DNA from 2 places in the Lapillicoccus jejuensis genome. Region 1 is predicted to be linked to the other one. Evidence: predicted binding sites of a transcription regulator. Region 1 holds the regulator's gene; the other holds the start of a gene.
What was found. Region 1 encodes HrcA, which represses chaperone genes, less so after heat shock. Its sites were predicted from a motif close to TTNGCACTCGNNNNNNNCGAGTGCNAA; they were not measured.
Positions count from the first base shown of each region.

Region 2: a site for HrcA is predicted at 3,615-3,641, ahead of groL (chaperonin GroEL). Genes of this name have one in related genera too.

Region 1 covers NZ_VFMN01000001.1:4,267,777-4,275,108, reverse strand. The annotation lists gene FB458_RS19855 (DUF4870 domain-containing protein) at 1-309, opposite strand, end outside; gene FB458_RS19850 (DUF3097 domain-containing protein) at 430-1,332, opposite strand; gene hrcA (heat-inducible transcriptional repressor HrcA) at 1,492-2,526, shown strand; gene dnaJ (molecular chaperone DnaJ) at 2,573-3,706, shown strand; gene FB458_RS19835 (16S rRNA (uracil(1498)-N(3))-methyltransferase) at 3,728-4,474, shown strand; gene FB458_RS19830 (Gmad2 immunoglobulin-like domain-containing protein) at 4,491-5,543, opposite strand; gene FB458_RS19825 (RNA polymerase sigma factor) at 5,540-6,085, opposite strand; gene FB458_RS19820 (helix-turn-helix domain-containing protein) at 6,143-6,973, opposite strand; gene FB458_RS19815 (oxidoreductase) at 7,086-7,332, shown strand, end outside.
Region 2 covers NZ_VFMN01000001.1:2,121,360-2,128,691, forward strand. The annotation lists gene FB458_RS10115 (prolyl oligopeptidase family serine peptidase) at 1-354, opposite strand, end outside; gene FB458_RS10120 (endonuclease/exonuclease/phosphatase family protein) at 415-1,182, opposite strand; gene FB458_RS10125 (M48 family metallopeptidase) at 1,222-2,571, opposite strand; gene FB458_RS10130 (hypothetical protein) at 2,653-3,102, shown strand; gene FB458_RS10135 (HIT family protein) at 3,107-3,532, shown strand; gene groL (chaperonin GroEL) at 3,772-5,397, shown strand; gene FB458_RS10145 (hypothetical protein) at 5,718-6,089, opposite strand; gene FB458_RS10150 (DUF4031 domain-containing protein) at 6,232-7,005, shown strand; gene FB458_RS10155 (HD domain-containing protein) at 7,010-7,332, opposite strand, start outside.

The DNA of each region.
Region 1 (7,332 bases):
GATGAGGAAGAGGATGATCGCCAGCGGGATGAGGACCACCGTGAACAGGCAGATCCACGCGACGACGTTCATCACCCACAGGCCGAGGTTGAAGTTGAACGAGCCGGCGGCGGCCTGGCGGACCATCGGGCTGCGGTCCTTGTAGATCGCCCAGATGACGAGCGGGCCGACGAAGCTGAGCCAGCCGGCGGTGACGATCGCGGCGATGAGCGCGGACAGGTGGGCGAGGACGCTCGCCGTGCGCTCCTCGCTGCTGATCGCCGGTCGGGCGCCGCCGTACGGCGGGACGGGGGGCGGGACGCTGGACATGGGGCGCTCCTGTTCGAGGGGTCGGTGGACGGTGCCAGCAGTGTGACGCCGGCCGGACGGCCGCTGTTCCGTCCGACACCCCGGTCCGGGGTGCGGTCAGGGTCGCGTCCGGGACGACCCTCAGGGGGCGGTGACGAAGTCGATGAGCTCCTCGACGCGACCGAGCAGCGCCGGCTCGAGGTCGGCGTAGGTCCGCACCGTCCCGAGGATCCGCTTCCACGCCCGCGCCACGTCGGCCTGCGTCGCGTGCGGCCAGCCGAGCTCTTCGCAGATCCCGTGCTTCCACTCGATCGTCCGCGGGACGACCGGCCACTGCGTCCAGCCCAGCCGCTCCGGCCGCACCGACTGCCACACGTCGACGTACGGGTGCCCGACGACGTGCACGTGCTCGCGGGCCTGCGGCAGCGCGAGCGCCTGCTGCACGAGCCGGGTCTCCTTCGAGCCGGGCACGAGGTGGTCGACGAGGACGCCCATCCGCCGCCCGGGCCCGGGGCCGAAGTCGCGGATGGCCGCGCCCAGGTCGTCGACGCCGTCGAGCATCTCCACGACGACGCCCTCGACCCGCAGGTCGTCGCCCCACACCTTCTCGACCAGCTCGGCGTCGTGCCTCCCCTCGACGAAGATCCGGCTGCCCGAGGCGACCCGCGCCCGCTGCCCGCTGACGGCGACCGACCCGCTCGCCGTGCGCGACTCCGTACGGCGGGCCGCGGCGAGCCGCTCGCGCGCGGCGGCCACCGGCGGGGTGAGGACGACCGGCTTCCCGTCGAGGAGGAACCCCGGCCCGAGCGAGAAGCCCTTGGTGCGCCCGCGGCGGTCCTCGAGGTGGACGACGTGGATCCCGCCGGCCTTCTCCACGCGGACGACGGCGCCGACCCAGCCGGTCTCGACGTCCTCGACGACGAGGCCGGGCTCGGCGGCGACCTCGGTGGAGCGCCCGTTCCTCGGCGTCTTCCAGTCGCCGGAGAGCACGTCGGCGCCGTACCGGTCGCCGTACGGGGTCGCGGGTGGAGGAGGGGGAGTCACCCCGGCGAGGCTAGGTGGCCGCGGTCGCCGGACGTCGGCGACCCGCCGGGGCTGCGGCGGGGCGCCGTCGACGGCGTAGAATTGGCACTCGGACGGCACGAGTGCCAGGACGCGGGACCAGGGCGCGACAGCACGCGACAGCACGCGACAGGAGGCGGCATGAGCGAGGAGCGACGGCTCGCCGTCCTGCGCGCCATCGTGCAGGACTACGTGGCGACGTCCGAGCCGGTCGCGAGCAAGGCCCTCGTCGAGCGACACCACCTCGGTGTCTCCGCGGCGACGGTGCGCAACGACATGGCCGTCCTCGAGGAGGAGGGGCTGATCCACGCCCCGCACACCTCGGCCGGGCGCGTGCCGACCGACGCCGGGTACCGCCTCTTCGTCGACCGGCTGAGCGCCCTCAAGCCGATGAGCCCCGCCGAGCGGACGGCGATCAGCCGCTTCCTCGAGGGCGCCGTCGACCTCGACGACGTCGTCGACCGCACCGTGCGGCTGCTCTCCTCGCTGACCCGGTCGGTCGCCGTCATGCAGTACCCCTCGCTGACCCGGTCCACGGTGCGCCACGTCGAGCTGGTCCCGCTCGGGCCGAGCCGGCTCCTGGTCGTCCTCATCGTCAACACCGGCCGGGTCGAGCAGCGCACGGTCGAGACCGGCGACGTCGACCTCACGACGGCCGACGGGGAGGCGGTCGTCGCCCGCCTGCGCACCGAGATCAACGCCGAGGCGTCCGGCCGTCCGCTCACCGAGGCCGCGGCGCGGCTCACCGCCCTGCCCGAGCGGTTCGAGGTGGCCCAGCGCGACCTGGTCCGCGCGGCGACCGGAGCCCTCGACGACGCCCTGGCCGAGGAGCGGGAGGAGCGCGTCGTCCTCGCCGGCACCTCCAACCTCGCGCGGCTGCGCACCGACTTCCCCCAGACCATCGGCCCGGTCCTCGAGGCGCTCGAGGAGCACGTGGTCCTGCTGCGGCTGCTGGGTACCCTCGGGGAGGACCACGACACCGTCGCCGTGCGCATCGGCCACGAGAACCAGCACCAGGGCCTGACGGGCACGTCGGTCGTCTCCACCGGGTACGCCGCCGGGTCCGAGCTCGTCGCCGGGCTCGGCGTCCTCGGCCCGACCCGGATGGACTACCCGACGACGATGGCCGCCGTGCGCGCCGTCGCGCGCTACGTCTCCCAGCTGCTCGCCCCCTGACCCGACACCCGCGAACCACACGCACCACCGATAGGACCTCCCACCCGTGAGCGACTACTACCAGGACCTCGGTCTCCAGCGCGACGCCTCCGCCGAGGAGATCAAGCGCGCCTACCGACGCCTGGCCCGGAAGCTGCACCCGGACGTCAACCAGGGCGCCGACGCCGAGGAGCAGTTCAAGACGGTCTCCCGGGCGTACGACGTCCTGTCCGACCCGCAGAAGAAGCAGGCCTACGACCTCGGCGCCGACCCGTTCGCCACGGGGGGCGGCGACGGGTTCGGCCAGGGTTTCAGCTTCAGCGACGTCATGGACGCCTTCTTCGGGGGCGCCGCGACCGGCGGGGCGGGACGCGGCCCGCGGCCGCGCCAGCAGCGTGGTCAGGACGCCCTCGTCCGCCTCGACATCGACCTCGCCGCCGCCGTCTTCGGCTCCGACGAGGAGGTCGCGCTCGACACCGCCGCCGCCTGCGGCACCTGCCACGGCGAGGGCACGCAGCCGGGCACCTCGGTCGTCACGTGCTCGGTCTGCCAGGGCCGCGGCGAGGTCCAGTCGGTGCAGCGCAGCTTCCTCGGCCAGGTCATGACGAGCCGCCCGTGCTCGGCGTGCCAGGGCTACGGCACGACGATCCCGCACCCGTGCTTCGAGTGCTCGGGCCAGGGTCGCGTGCGCACCCGGCGCACCCTCACGCTGCGCGTCCCCGCCGGGGTCGACACCGGCACCCGGATCCAGCTGCGCGGCGAGGGCGAGGTCGGCCCCGGTGCCGGCCCCGCCGGCGACCTGTACGTCGAGGTCGCCGTCCGGCCGCACGAGACCTACGTCCGGCGCGGGGACGACCTGCACGTCACCCTCGAGCTGCCGATGACGGCCGCCGCCCTCGGCACCGCGCTCAAGCTGCAGACCTTCGACGGGATGAAGGACCTCGACGTCGTCGCCGGCGCGCAGGCGGGGGACACCCAGACCCTGCGCGGGCTCGGCGTCACCCACCTGCGCGGCTCCGGCCGAGGCGACCTCGTCGTCCACCTCAACGTGCAGACCCCGACCCGGGTCACCCCCGAGCAGGAGGCGCTGCTGCGCCAGCTCGCCGCCCTGCGCGGCGAGGAGCGTCCCGAGGGCCGGCTCAGCTCGGTCGAGAAGGGCGGGCTGCTCGGCAAGCTCAAGGACGCGTTCCGGGCCCACTGAGCCGACCACCGGAGGGCCACCGTGACCCAGCGCCTGTTCCTGCTCAGCCCCGCCGACTGGGGCGCCGCCGGCGTCGGCGACGTCGTGCGGGTCAGCGGTCCCGAGGCCCGGCACGCCGTCCAGGTCGTGCGGCTGGGCGTGGGCGAGATCGTGCTGGTGAGCGACGGCGCCGGCCGCCGGGGGACCGGGGAGGTCGTCGAGGCCAGCCGGGACGGCGGTCTCGCCGTCCGCCTCACCCTGCTCGAGGTCGTCCCCGAGCCGGCGCCCCGGTTCGTCCTGGTCCAGGCGCTGGCCAAGGGCGACCGCGACGAGCAGGCCGTCGAGGCGGCGACCGAGCTCGGCGTCGACGTCGTCGTGCCCTGGCAGGCCGAGCGCTCGATCGTCCAGTGGCGCGGGGCCAAGGAGGAGCGCGGTCGCGAGCGCTGGGAGTCCGTCGTCACCGCGGCGGCCAAGCAGTCCCGCCGGGGCCGGGTGCCGCTCGTCGAGCCCGTCGTGCGGACCGCCGGGGCCCGGCTGCGGGTCGAGGGCGCGGCGCTGGCGCTGGTCCTGCACGAGGACGCGACGATGCCGCTGGCGACGGTGGACCTCCCCGCGGCCGGCGACGTCGTCCTGCTCGTCGGTCCCGAGGGCGGGATCACGCCCGCCGAGCTGACGGCGTTCGAGGCCGCCGGGGCCTGTGCGGTCCGGCTCGGCCCGGAGGTGCTGCGCAGCTCGAGCGCCGGTCCGGCCGCGCTCGCGGTCCTCAACGCCCGCGGCCGCTGGCGTTGAGCCGGCCCGGACCGGGTCAGCGCACCGTGAACGTCACCTGCTGGTCGCCGCGCACGCCGCCGTCCTCGGCGGACAGCTCGCGGACGTGGACGGTGTACGCCCCCGCCGGCAGCGGGCCGAGCGCGACCGACCAGCCGCCCTGGACCGGGCAGCCGCTCGAGGCCGTGGTGTGCCCCGACCGCACCGTCGTCGCGCCCTGCTGCAGGACCCAGGACACCGCCGCCTCGACGGTGCACGACCGCCCGGTGACGGTCACGGGCGCCCCGCTCGGGTACGACGCCCCCTGGGTCGGCGAGTCCACCCAGATCGGCGCGACGTCGCGGTAGGCCTGGTCGGGGGCCGGTCGCTCGAACACCCCGGCCGGCACGGACTCGAACACGTTCCCCCCGGTCGCGACGACGACGCCGACCGGCAGGGTGCGCTGCAGCCCCGCCGTGACCGCCCACACGAGCTGTTGGACGGCGAGCCGCTGCTGGTCGGCGGTCAGGCCGGTCCGTCCGGCGCGGGAGAGCAGCACGTCCGCCTCCCCGCCCTGCAGCGTGACCGTGAGCGTCGTTCCCGGCGTCCACGCGGAGACGACCGTCCCGGTGGCGTGCGCCGGCGTCGCGGTCATCGACAGCCGCGCCGCAGCGGCCGCGCCGTCGGCGGTGCCGAGCCGCGCCGTCGAGGTCGACGGCACGAACTCCCGCACCAGCCCGTACGACGTCCCCGCCACCTGCTCGACGAAGTACGCCGGGAACGCCGTGGTCGCGGACGGGGCCGTCGCGCTCGCCGTCGTGGGGCGGGAGGTCGGGCCGCCGACGACCGGCGGTGGGGCGTCGGGACGGGACAGCCCCCAGGCGGTGACGGCGACGAGGGCGGCGGCCGCGGCCGAGGCGAGCGGCCAGACCCACCCGGGTCGGCCGCGGCGGGACCGGAGCGCGGCGGCGCGGATGTCGTCGTACCGGTCCTGCGGGGTGAGCCCGTCCGTCGCCGCGCCGAGCGACCTGCGCGCGGCCCCCTCCAGGGAGGCCAGCTCGTCAGCGTCGAGGGGGCCGTCGAGGGGGCGGTCTTCGCGTCGGGTGCTCATCGGGTGCCTCCCAGCACGTCGCGCAGCGCCGCGAGACCGCGGTGCGCGTGGGACTTGACGGCGCCGGCGGAGATGCCGAGGAGCTCGGCGACCTGGGCCTCGGACAGGTCGCTCGCGTATCGCAGGACGACGACCTCGTGCTGCCGGCGGGGCAGCCGGGCGAGGGCGAGGAGGAGGGCACCGCCCTCCTCGCGGAGGACGGCGAGGTCCTCCGCGCTGGGGACGGTCCGGGTCGCCGGGTCGTCCTCCCCGCCGGCGGCGGTCCGCAGCCAGCGGTCCTCGGTGCCGCGCCGGCGGTGCGCCGAGGTGCACCGGTTGACGACGCCGCGACGCAGGTAGGCCAGGGCCGTGCCGCGCTCGCGCAGCTCGGCGAGACGGTCCCAGCTGGCGACGAAGACGTCCTGGACGACGTCCTGCGCGCGGGCCTGGTCGTGGACGAGCAGCCAGGCCAGCCGGACCAGCCCGGCCCAGTGCGCGGCGTACAGGTCCGCGAACGCGTCGTCCGACGCCGCGGGTAGGCTCCGGTGCCGCCGCTCGGCCACGACTGACGTTCTCACGACGTCACGACGCGCGAGCGCCCTCGGCGGTTGACACGCGGCTCAGCCGGTGGCGACCCCGCCGCTGCTGGTGAGGGACGCGAGCAGCGCGAGCCCCTCCACGGAGGCCGAGGAGGAGTCGCGCTCCGGGTGGTAGATCGCGAGGATCTGACCGTCGGTGTCGGCGAGCGGCAGCTTCTCGCGCCGCAGCTCGAGCCGCCCGACGAGCGGGTGCTGCAGCAGGCTCACCCCGCCGGCGAGCGGGACGACGTCGTGCCGGGCCCAGAGCCGCCGGAAGGTCTCCGAGCGCAGCGAGAGGTCGCCGACGAGCCGCGCCACCTCGGGGTCGTCCGAGGTGCCGACCGACGCGCGGAACCCCGCGACGAAGGAGACCGCCTGCCGGTCCCACTCGACGAACAGCGAGCGGTCGGCCTCCTCGAGGAAGAAGGTGCGCAGCCGGTTGGTCCCGACCCGGAGCCCGAGCAGCGCCGCGGCGAGCTCGTTGGTCGCGAGGACGTCGAAGCGGCGGCTCTCGACGAAGGCGGGCAGGTTGACCGACTCGAGCAGCTGCCGGATGCCGACCGGCACGGGGCGGTCGCGACGGCGGGTCGTGCGGGTCGGCCCGCCGGCCAGCCCGTGCAGGTACTCCGTGCCGCTGGCGTCGAGCCGCAGCACCCGGGCCAGGGCGTCGAGGACCTGCGCCGAGGGGTGGCGGTCGCGGCCCTGCTCGAGGCGCAGGTAGTAGTCGGCACTGATCCCGGCGAGCATCGCGACCTCCTCGCGCCGCAGGCCGGGGGTGCGCCGTCGGCCGCCGCCGGGCAGCCCGACGTCCTGCGGGTCGACGAGGGCGCGGCGGGCGCGCAGGTGGTCGCCGAGCGGGCTGGGGGTGCTCACCCGCCCACGGTAGGGGCCGGGCGGGGCGCCGTACGGGCGCGATCCTGGTCCTGCCGGTCCCAGGAGCGGCGGGGGACTGCCCCGCCGCCGCGGGCCGGCGCAGGGTGGACCCATGACCGATCCGCACACCACCTACCGCCTCGCCGACGACCTGCACCTCACCCGCATCGGGTACGGCGCCATGCAGCTCGCCGGGCCGGGTGTCCTCGGCCCGCCGCGGGACCGCGACGAGGCCGTCCGCGTCCTGCGCCGCGCCGTCGAGCTCGGCATCACCCACCTCGACACGGCCGCGTTCTACGGGCCCGACGTGGCCAACGAGCTGATCCGGGAGGCCCTGGCGCCGTACCCCGACGGGGTGC
Region 2 (7,332 bases), 2.1 Mb from region 1:
CCGCGCCCGCTCGACGAGAGCCCTCGCCTCACCCCCACCGACGTCGAGGACGTGCAGCCCGGGCCGTCCGCGCTCGACGCGGTCCGACCGGAAGGCGAGCCAGAGGCCGTCGGGCGACCAGGCCGGGTCCTGGTCGTCGTGGCCCCGGGTCCACCGGCGCGCCGGCTCCCCGGACGTCAGGTCGGCCACCCACAGGCTGCGCTCGTCGTGCTCGCCCTCGCGGCCGTGCGGGGCCATCGTCCACGCCAGCCGCCGCGCGTCCGACGACAGCACCGGCCGCGACGGCGCCCACAGGTCGCTGACCCACGCGGGGGTGAGGACCTCGGGGCCGGTCGCGCCGACGCTGCTGCTCATGACCGGACGCTATCCCCACCCTCCGACAGGCGCCCCGGCCGCGGCCGACCCGATCAGGCCCTACGAGGGCAGCCGCAGGTCGGCGACCACCGGCCGATGGTCCGAGCCGAACCCCTCGGTCGGCCCCTCGTCCACCCAGCCCCTCACCACCTCGATCCCCGGCGTGACGAGCAGCCAGTCGATCTGCCCCTCGTCCGCCCCGTCCCGGCCCGGCACCCCGACGAACGTCGCCCGCCGCTGCTCCTCGCGCTCGCGCGGGGCGAGCGCGTCGACCAGTCCCGCCCCCACCAGCCGCCCGTACGGCGCACTGCGGCCCGCCGCCGCGTTGAAGTCGCCGAGGACGACGGTGGGCCCGCCCCCGAGCTCCTCGGCGACGAGCGCCGCGCCGAGGTCGCGGGCCGCCTCGCCGACGTGGTCGAGGTGCGTGCCGACGACGACGAACCGGGCGCCGCTCCCCGCGTGGTGCAGGTGGACCGTCGTGAGCATCCGCGGCAGGTCGGCGCCGGGGGCGACGGAGCCCGGCACGAGCGGGGTGGGCGAGAGCCACCGGTGCCGCACGTCGAGGACGGTGAGGGCGGCGGCGTCGTACACCAGCGCGGTGCACTCGTCACGGCCCCTGCCGCGCCGGCCCTCACCGACCCAGCGGTGGCCCGGCAACCGCCCGACGAGGTCGTCGAGCATCGCCGCCGACCCCTCCTGGGTGGCGAGCACGGCCGGCGCGAGCGCGCCAACGTGACGCGCGAGCACCTCGACCCGCTCCGCCCACGGCGGCGCCCCGCCGTCGTGCTCGGTCAGCAGGTTCCACGTCGCCACCCGCAGCTCGGTCACGCCCCCAGCGTGTCAGGCCGGAGGGCCGCCGGAGACCGGTCAGACCCAGGACTCGAGCAGCCGGTCGGTCAGGGCGCGGCGGCGCGTGCGCAGCAGCCCCTCGACCTCCCGGTCCACCGCGGCCAGCCGCTCCGGGGTCATCGTCGCCGCCGGCCCCGTCCGCGGCAGCCGCTCGAGCAGGTCGATCCGCAGCGCGGTCGGCGGGTGGCTCGCGTCGACGCGCACCGTCTCGTCGCGGGCGATCCGGCGCAGCCGGGCGGTCTCGCGGGCCGGCCGTCGCCCGGCGACGGCCAGTGCCGTCCACACGTCCTCGTCCCGGCGCAGCGCGGAGGACACGGAGGTGAGCCAGCCGCGCGGGTCGACCAGACCGGACAGGAGCGCGACGGCGCCCGGCGTCCCGGCGACCCGGGCGGCCGCCACGTCGGCGGCGTACTCGGCCCGCTGCGACGCGGACGCCTCGAGCCGGTCGAGCAGGACGAGCGCGAGGAGGGCCGGCACGGCGGCGAGCCGCTGCAGCACGGTGGCGAGCCAGACGAGGACGGGGCCGCCGATGAGCCCACCGCTGCGGTCCCACCGCGACCGGTAGCGCATGACGGCGACGTCGTACCCCGAGGGCCACAGCACCCGCAGCCACCCCCGCAGGACGAGACCGGCGGCGTGGACCGCGCGGTGGCCCCCTCCGCGCGGCAGGCAGTGGCCCAGCTCGTGGCCCAGCAGGGCGAGGCGGGCGTCCCACGACAGCCGACCCCAGAGCACGAGGCCCAGGGTGAGGTCGACGTGCCGCCCGTACAGCTCGCGACTCACCCACGCGTTGTCCTGCGTGCTGAGGCGCAGCCGGCGCGGCGGCACCACCCCCACGAGGTCCGCGACGTCGCGGACCAGCGCGTGCAGCGCGGGGGCGTCGTCCGGCGAGAGCTCGTCGGGTCCCGCCCCTCGGCCACGCTCCAGGGACGGGGGGACGAGACCGCGCAGCACGGCGGCGAGCAGCAGGACGAGCAGCACGGCCAGCGGCCAGTGCCAGAAGCCGCTGCCGCGCACGACCCACAGCAGGACGAGGCCGACCTGCACCACGGTGAGGGCCAGGACGACGACGGCGACCGCGACGGCGGCCCGACGCGGCCAGGGCGAGCCCGTGCCGCCCCCGGCGAGCAGCTCGGCGTGTACGCGCCGCGCGGCGCGGACCCGGACCCGCGCGGTCCACCGGGAGGCCCACGACGGCCCCGAGGTCGCGGGCTCGGGTGCCCCGACGAGGGCGTTCCACCCGCAGCCCTCGCACCACGTCACCCACCGCGGCCCCGCCGGCACGTCGCGGCGACAGTGCGGGCACAGGACCAGGTCGGGGTAGTGACCCGCGTCAGGCTCCGGAGCAAAAGGGTCGAAAAGGTGCACGGCCGCACCGTACGGGGTCGTGGGCGCGCCCACCCGCCCTTCGCCCCGCCCTCGTCCGGACGGCTGTGCGAGGCTGTCGGCATGGCGCAGTGGAGCACCCAGGAGGACCTGACCGCGGCGTACGAGACCATCGCCGCCTCGATCGACGGCTGGCGGCCGCCGGCGGTGCACGCCGTCGGGCTGACCAGCGCGACGTCGACCGAGGACTACGAGTTCGGGCACGTCAACGGGCCCGGCGAGGGCCCGCTGCCCGGGGTCATCATGGCCAAGACCGTGGGCCACGTCAGCGGCTCGGGGACCTACCCGATCGGGCCGGCCGAGCTGCGGCACGCCCTCGCGGCCCTCGCGCCCGCCGAGGGCGTGACGAGCAAGCCCCACCCCAACCTCGCCGCCTGGCGCCGGATGGTCCTCGAGCTCGAGACCAACCCGGCCCGCGGGCTCGTCGCGGTCTTCGTCGGCGACCTCGACGACCCGCCGGTCTCCGAGGCCGAGGTCAGCCTGCGCACCCAGCTCGCCTCGTCCTCCCACTGACCCCGTGCCGCGGGCCTGCCTGTTCTGCGCGATCGTCGCCGGCGACGAGCCGGCGACCGTCGTCCTCGACGAGGAGCGGCTGCTCGGCTTCCTCGACGTGCGCCCCGTCTTCCACGGGCACGTCCTGCTCGTCCCGCGGGTGCACGTCGACACGCTGCTCGAGCTGCCCGCCGACCTGCACGCCCCGCTGCTCGACGGGGCGCGGCGCCTGGCCCGGGCCGCCGTCGACGGCCTCGGCGCGCAGGGCACCATCGTCGCGATGAACAACACGGTGAGCCAGTCGGTGCCGCACCTGCACGTCCACGTCGTGCCGCGCACCAAGGGCGACGGCCTGCGGGGCTTCTTCTGGCCGCGGACCCGGTACGACGACCTCCAGCAGGCGGCCGACGTCGCGGCCCGGCTCGCGGCCGCCCTGCCGCCGCCGGACTGACCCGCCGGACCGACCCGCCCTACGGGGCGTCGTACGGGCGCCAGGGGTTTGCACTCTCCCCCCGAGAGTGCCAATAATGGCGTTAGCACTCGACCGTCCAGAGTGACAGTCGAGTGACCTACCCCGACCACCGTCGGTGAGGCTGGGCGAGGCGCGCGACAGGAGCGCGGTGACCCCGGTCGTCCGTCGCGGGCACCCCGGTGGTCTCCGAAACGATTCGCGTGGGAGGAACCACCCGAATGGCCAAGATCATCGCCTTCGACGAGGAGGCACGCCGCGGTCTCGAGCGAGGGATGAACGTCCTCGCCGACGCCGTCAAGGTGACCCTCGGCCCTCGTGGCCGCAACGTCGTCCTCGAGAAGAAGTGGGGCGCCCCCACGATCACGAACGACGGCGTCTCGATCGCCAAGGAGATCGAGCTCGACGACCCCTACGAGAAGATCGGCGCCGAGCTGGTCAAGGAGGTCGCGAAGAAGACCGACGACGTCGCCGGTGACGGCACGACGACGGCCACCGTCATCGCCCAGGCCATGGTGCGCGAGGGTCTGCGCAACGTCGCGGCGGGCGCGAACCCGATGGCCCTCAAGCGCGGCATCGAGAAGGCCGTCGACGCCGTCTCCGCCGAGCTGCTGGGCTCCGCCATCGAGGTGGAGACCAAGGAGCAGATCGCCGCCACCGCGTCGATCTCCGCCGCCGACGACCAGATCGGCGAGCTCATCGCCGAGGCGATGGACAAGGTCGGCAAGGAAGGCGTCATCACCGTCGAGGACTCCAACACGATGGGGCTCGAGCTCGAGCTCACCGAGGGGATGCGCTTCGACAAGGGCTACATCAGCCACTACTTCGTCACCGACACCGAGCGCATGGAGACCGTCCTCGAGGACGCCTACGTGCTCGTCGTCAACAGCAAGATCAGCAACGTCAAGGACCTGCTGCCCCTGCTGGAGAAGGTCATGCAGTCGGGCAAGCCCCTGCTGATCATCGCCGAGGACGTCGACGGCGAGGCCCTGGCCACGCTGGTCGTCAACAAGATCCGCGGCACCTTCCGCTCGGTCGCCGTCAAGGCCCCGGGCTTCGGCGACCGTCGCAAGGCCATGCTCGGCGACATCGCGATCCTCACCGGTGGTCAGGTCATCTCCGAGGAGGTCGGCCTCAAGCTCGACTCCGCGGACCTCGACCTGCTCGGCAAGGCCCGCAAGGTCGTCGTCACCAAGGACGACACGACCATCGTCGAGGACAGCTCGGACCGCACCGCGATCGACGGCCGCATCAACCAGATCAAGGCCGAGATCGAGAAGTCGGACTCGGACTACGACCGCGAGAAGCTCCAGGAGCGCCTCGCCAAGCTCGCCGGCGGCGTCGCCGTCATCAAGGCGGGCGCGGCCACCGAGGTCGAGCTCAAGGAGCGCAAGCACCGCATCGAGGACGCCGTCCGCAACGCGAAGGCCGCCGTCGAGGAGGGCATCGTCGCCGGTGGTGGCGTCGCCCTCATCCAGGCGACCGCCCGCGTCTTCGAGAAGCTCGACCTGCAGGGTGACGAGGCCACCGGCGCGAACATCGTCCGCGTCGCCGCCGAGGCCCCGCTCAAGCAGATCGCGGTCAACGCCGGTCTCGAGGGTGGCGTCGTGGCGGAGAAGGTCCGCGGTCTCGGCCGCGGCGAGGGCCTCAACGCCGCCACGGGCGAGTACGGCGACATGATCAAGGCCGGCATCACCGACCCGGTCAAGGTCACCCGCTCGGCGCTGCAGAACGCCGCGTCGATCGCCGGTCTCTTCCTCACGACGGAGGCCGTCATCGCCGACAAGCCGGAGAAGGCCGCCCCGGCGGCCCCGGGCGGCGGCGACATGGGTGGCATGGACTTCTGAGTCCTGCCTGCTCGCGCAGCAGCTGCACGACGGAGGGCGGTCCCCGCAGGGGGGCCGCCCTTCGGCGTGCCCGGGCCCGTACGGGCGTCGTCCGGGGACCTCTTCTTGCTGCGGAAGCGCCCGTGCGGGCCTGTCCGGACCGCCGGACGGGCACATCGGAAGCAAGAGGTCGTCCCTGCGGGGGCGTCGTCCGGAGACACGTCGGAGGGCGGCTCCCTGGGGATGGGAGCCGTCCTCGGGCGGGGGGGTGGGGGGTCCCCGCGACGGGCGTCGGTCGTGGTGGGCGGTGGGGGTGGCCCGGACCGACGCCGTCTGCCTCGCTAGGAGGCGGCCGCGCTGCCGGAGGAGGGCAGCACGGTGAACGGGTTGCGCCCGGCGGCGCGCTGGGCGGCGAACTGCGCCGCGAGGGGGACGTAGAGCACACCCGGCAGGACCGGGTCGCCCGGCTCGCGCCAGACGGGGACCTGCGCCACGTCGTCCCGGGGCTCGAGGCCGGCGGTGGGGGGCGTACCGGCGATCAGCCTGAGGGCGACGAGGCGCAGGACCTCGACGGTCCAGGCGCGGGCCTGGCGGGGTGGGACGACCGCGGAGGGGGAGTCGGTCGCCCCGGTGGTGCGGAGCGGGGTGGGGAGGATGGTGGGGAGGGACGGCACGAGCCGGAGCGCGGGCCGGGGGGTGGGGAGGGCGTGCATGGTGTGGGGGATCCTTGCTGTCGGCGTGGGATTCCGACAAGAACGACTGTAAGCACGATCACCCGCCCACGAGGTGGATAAAGCGGACAAGTAGCGAGAGGAGGGAGCGGGGTTCGTCCGTTCGGACGACCCGTCACCCGACATGCCCCTGTGGATCGACGCGCCCCTGTGGCCGCGGCACGGCACCGTCTTCGCCCACCTCGTCAGCGACGTCTCGCTCGAGGAGCTGCACGCCGGGGCGGAGCGGGCCGGGCTGCACCCGCGCTCGTTCCACGGCGACCACTACGACGTCGCGCAGGAGCGGTACGACGACGCGGTGCGGGCCGGCGCGACGCCCACCACCGGCGCGCACGTCGTCCGGCTGCTGACCGCCTCGGGGCTGCGGCTGCGCAAGCGGCGCGGCGACCGGCCGGTGGCGCGGGTGCGCGACGTGGCCGCGCCCGGCGGCGGGCTGATGGACGTCGACCTGCTGCTCTCGCCGGTGCCGCTCGACCGCGGCCGGGTGGTCGCCGTCGCCGTCCTCGTCCGCGACGACGACGGGCGGGTCCTGCTCGTGCACACCCCCGGTCGGTCGGCCTGGGGACTGCCCGGCGGGGGCCTCGAGGACGGGGAGACCCCGGCCGACGGCGCCGTCCGCGAGCTGCGCGAGGAGACCGGCCTGTCCCTCGACCCCGCCTCGCTCGCGGCGGTCGGCTACGAGCGGCTCACGGGTCGGCCCGGTCCCGACGGCGCGGTCGGGCGGTTCGGCACCGGCGCGGTGCTGCTGCAGGTGCTCGCCGGGTCGGTCGCCGCCGGCGACCCCGCGCCGCAGGCCGGCGACGTCGACGAGGCGCGGTGGGTCACGCCGGCCGAGCTCGGGGACCTCTGCGGCGGCGAGTTCTGGTGGCCGCTCGTCGTCGCCCTGGTCGACGCGTGACGCCTCAGCCGCGCAGCCGCGCCACCTCGGCGGTCACCTGGGCCCGCGCCCGGGCCTCCCACGCACTGCGCCCGTACGACGTCGCGTAGAGCGGCTCCTGCGCGAGCAGGGCCCCGAGCACCGCGGCGCGGCCGGTGGCGAAGGCGTCGTCCGGGACGACGGCGTACTCCTGCCGCACCTGCGCGGCGTACTCGAGGTAGCGCTCCGCCGGCGCCGACAGCACCCACAGGTCGGCGTCGTGGAACGCCGCGGTCAGCGGGTCGGCGTCCGCGCCCGCGACGTGGTCGGCCGTCATCGTCACGAGCCCGGCGACCCGCTCCACCACCG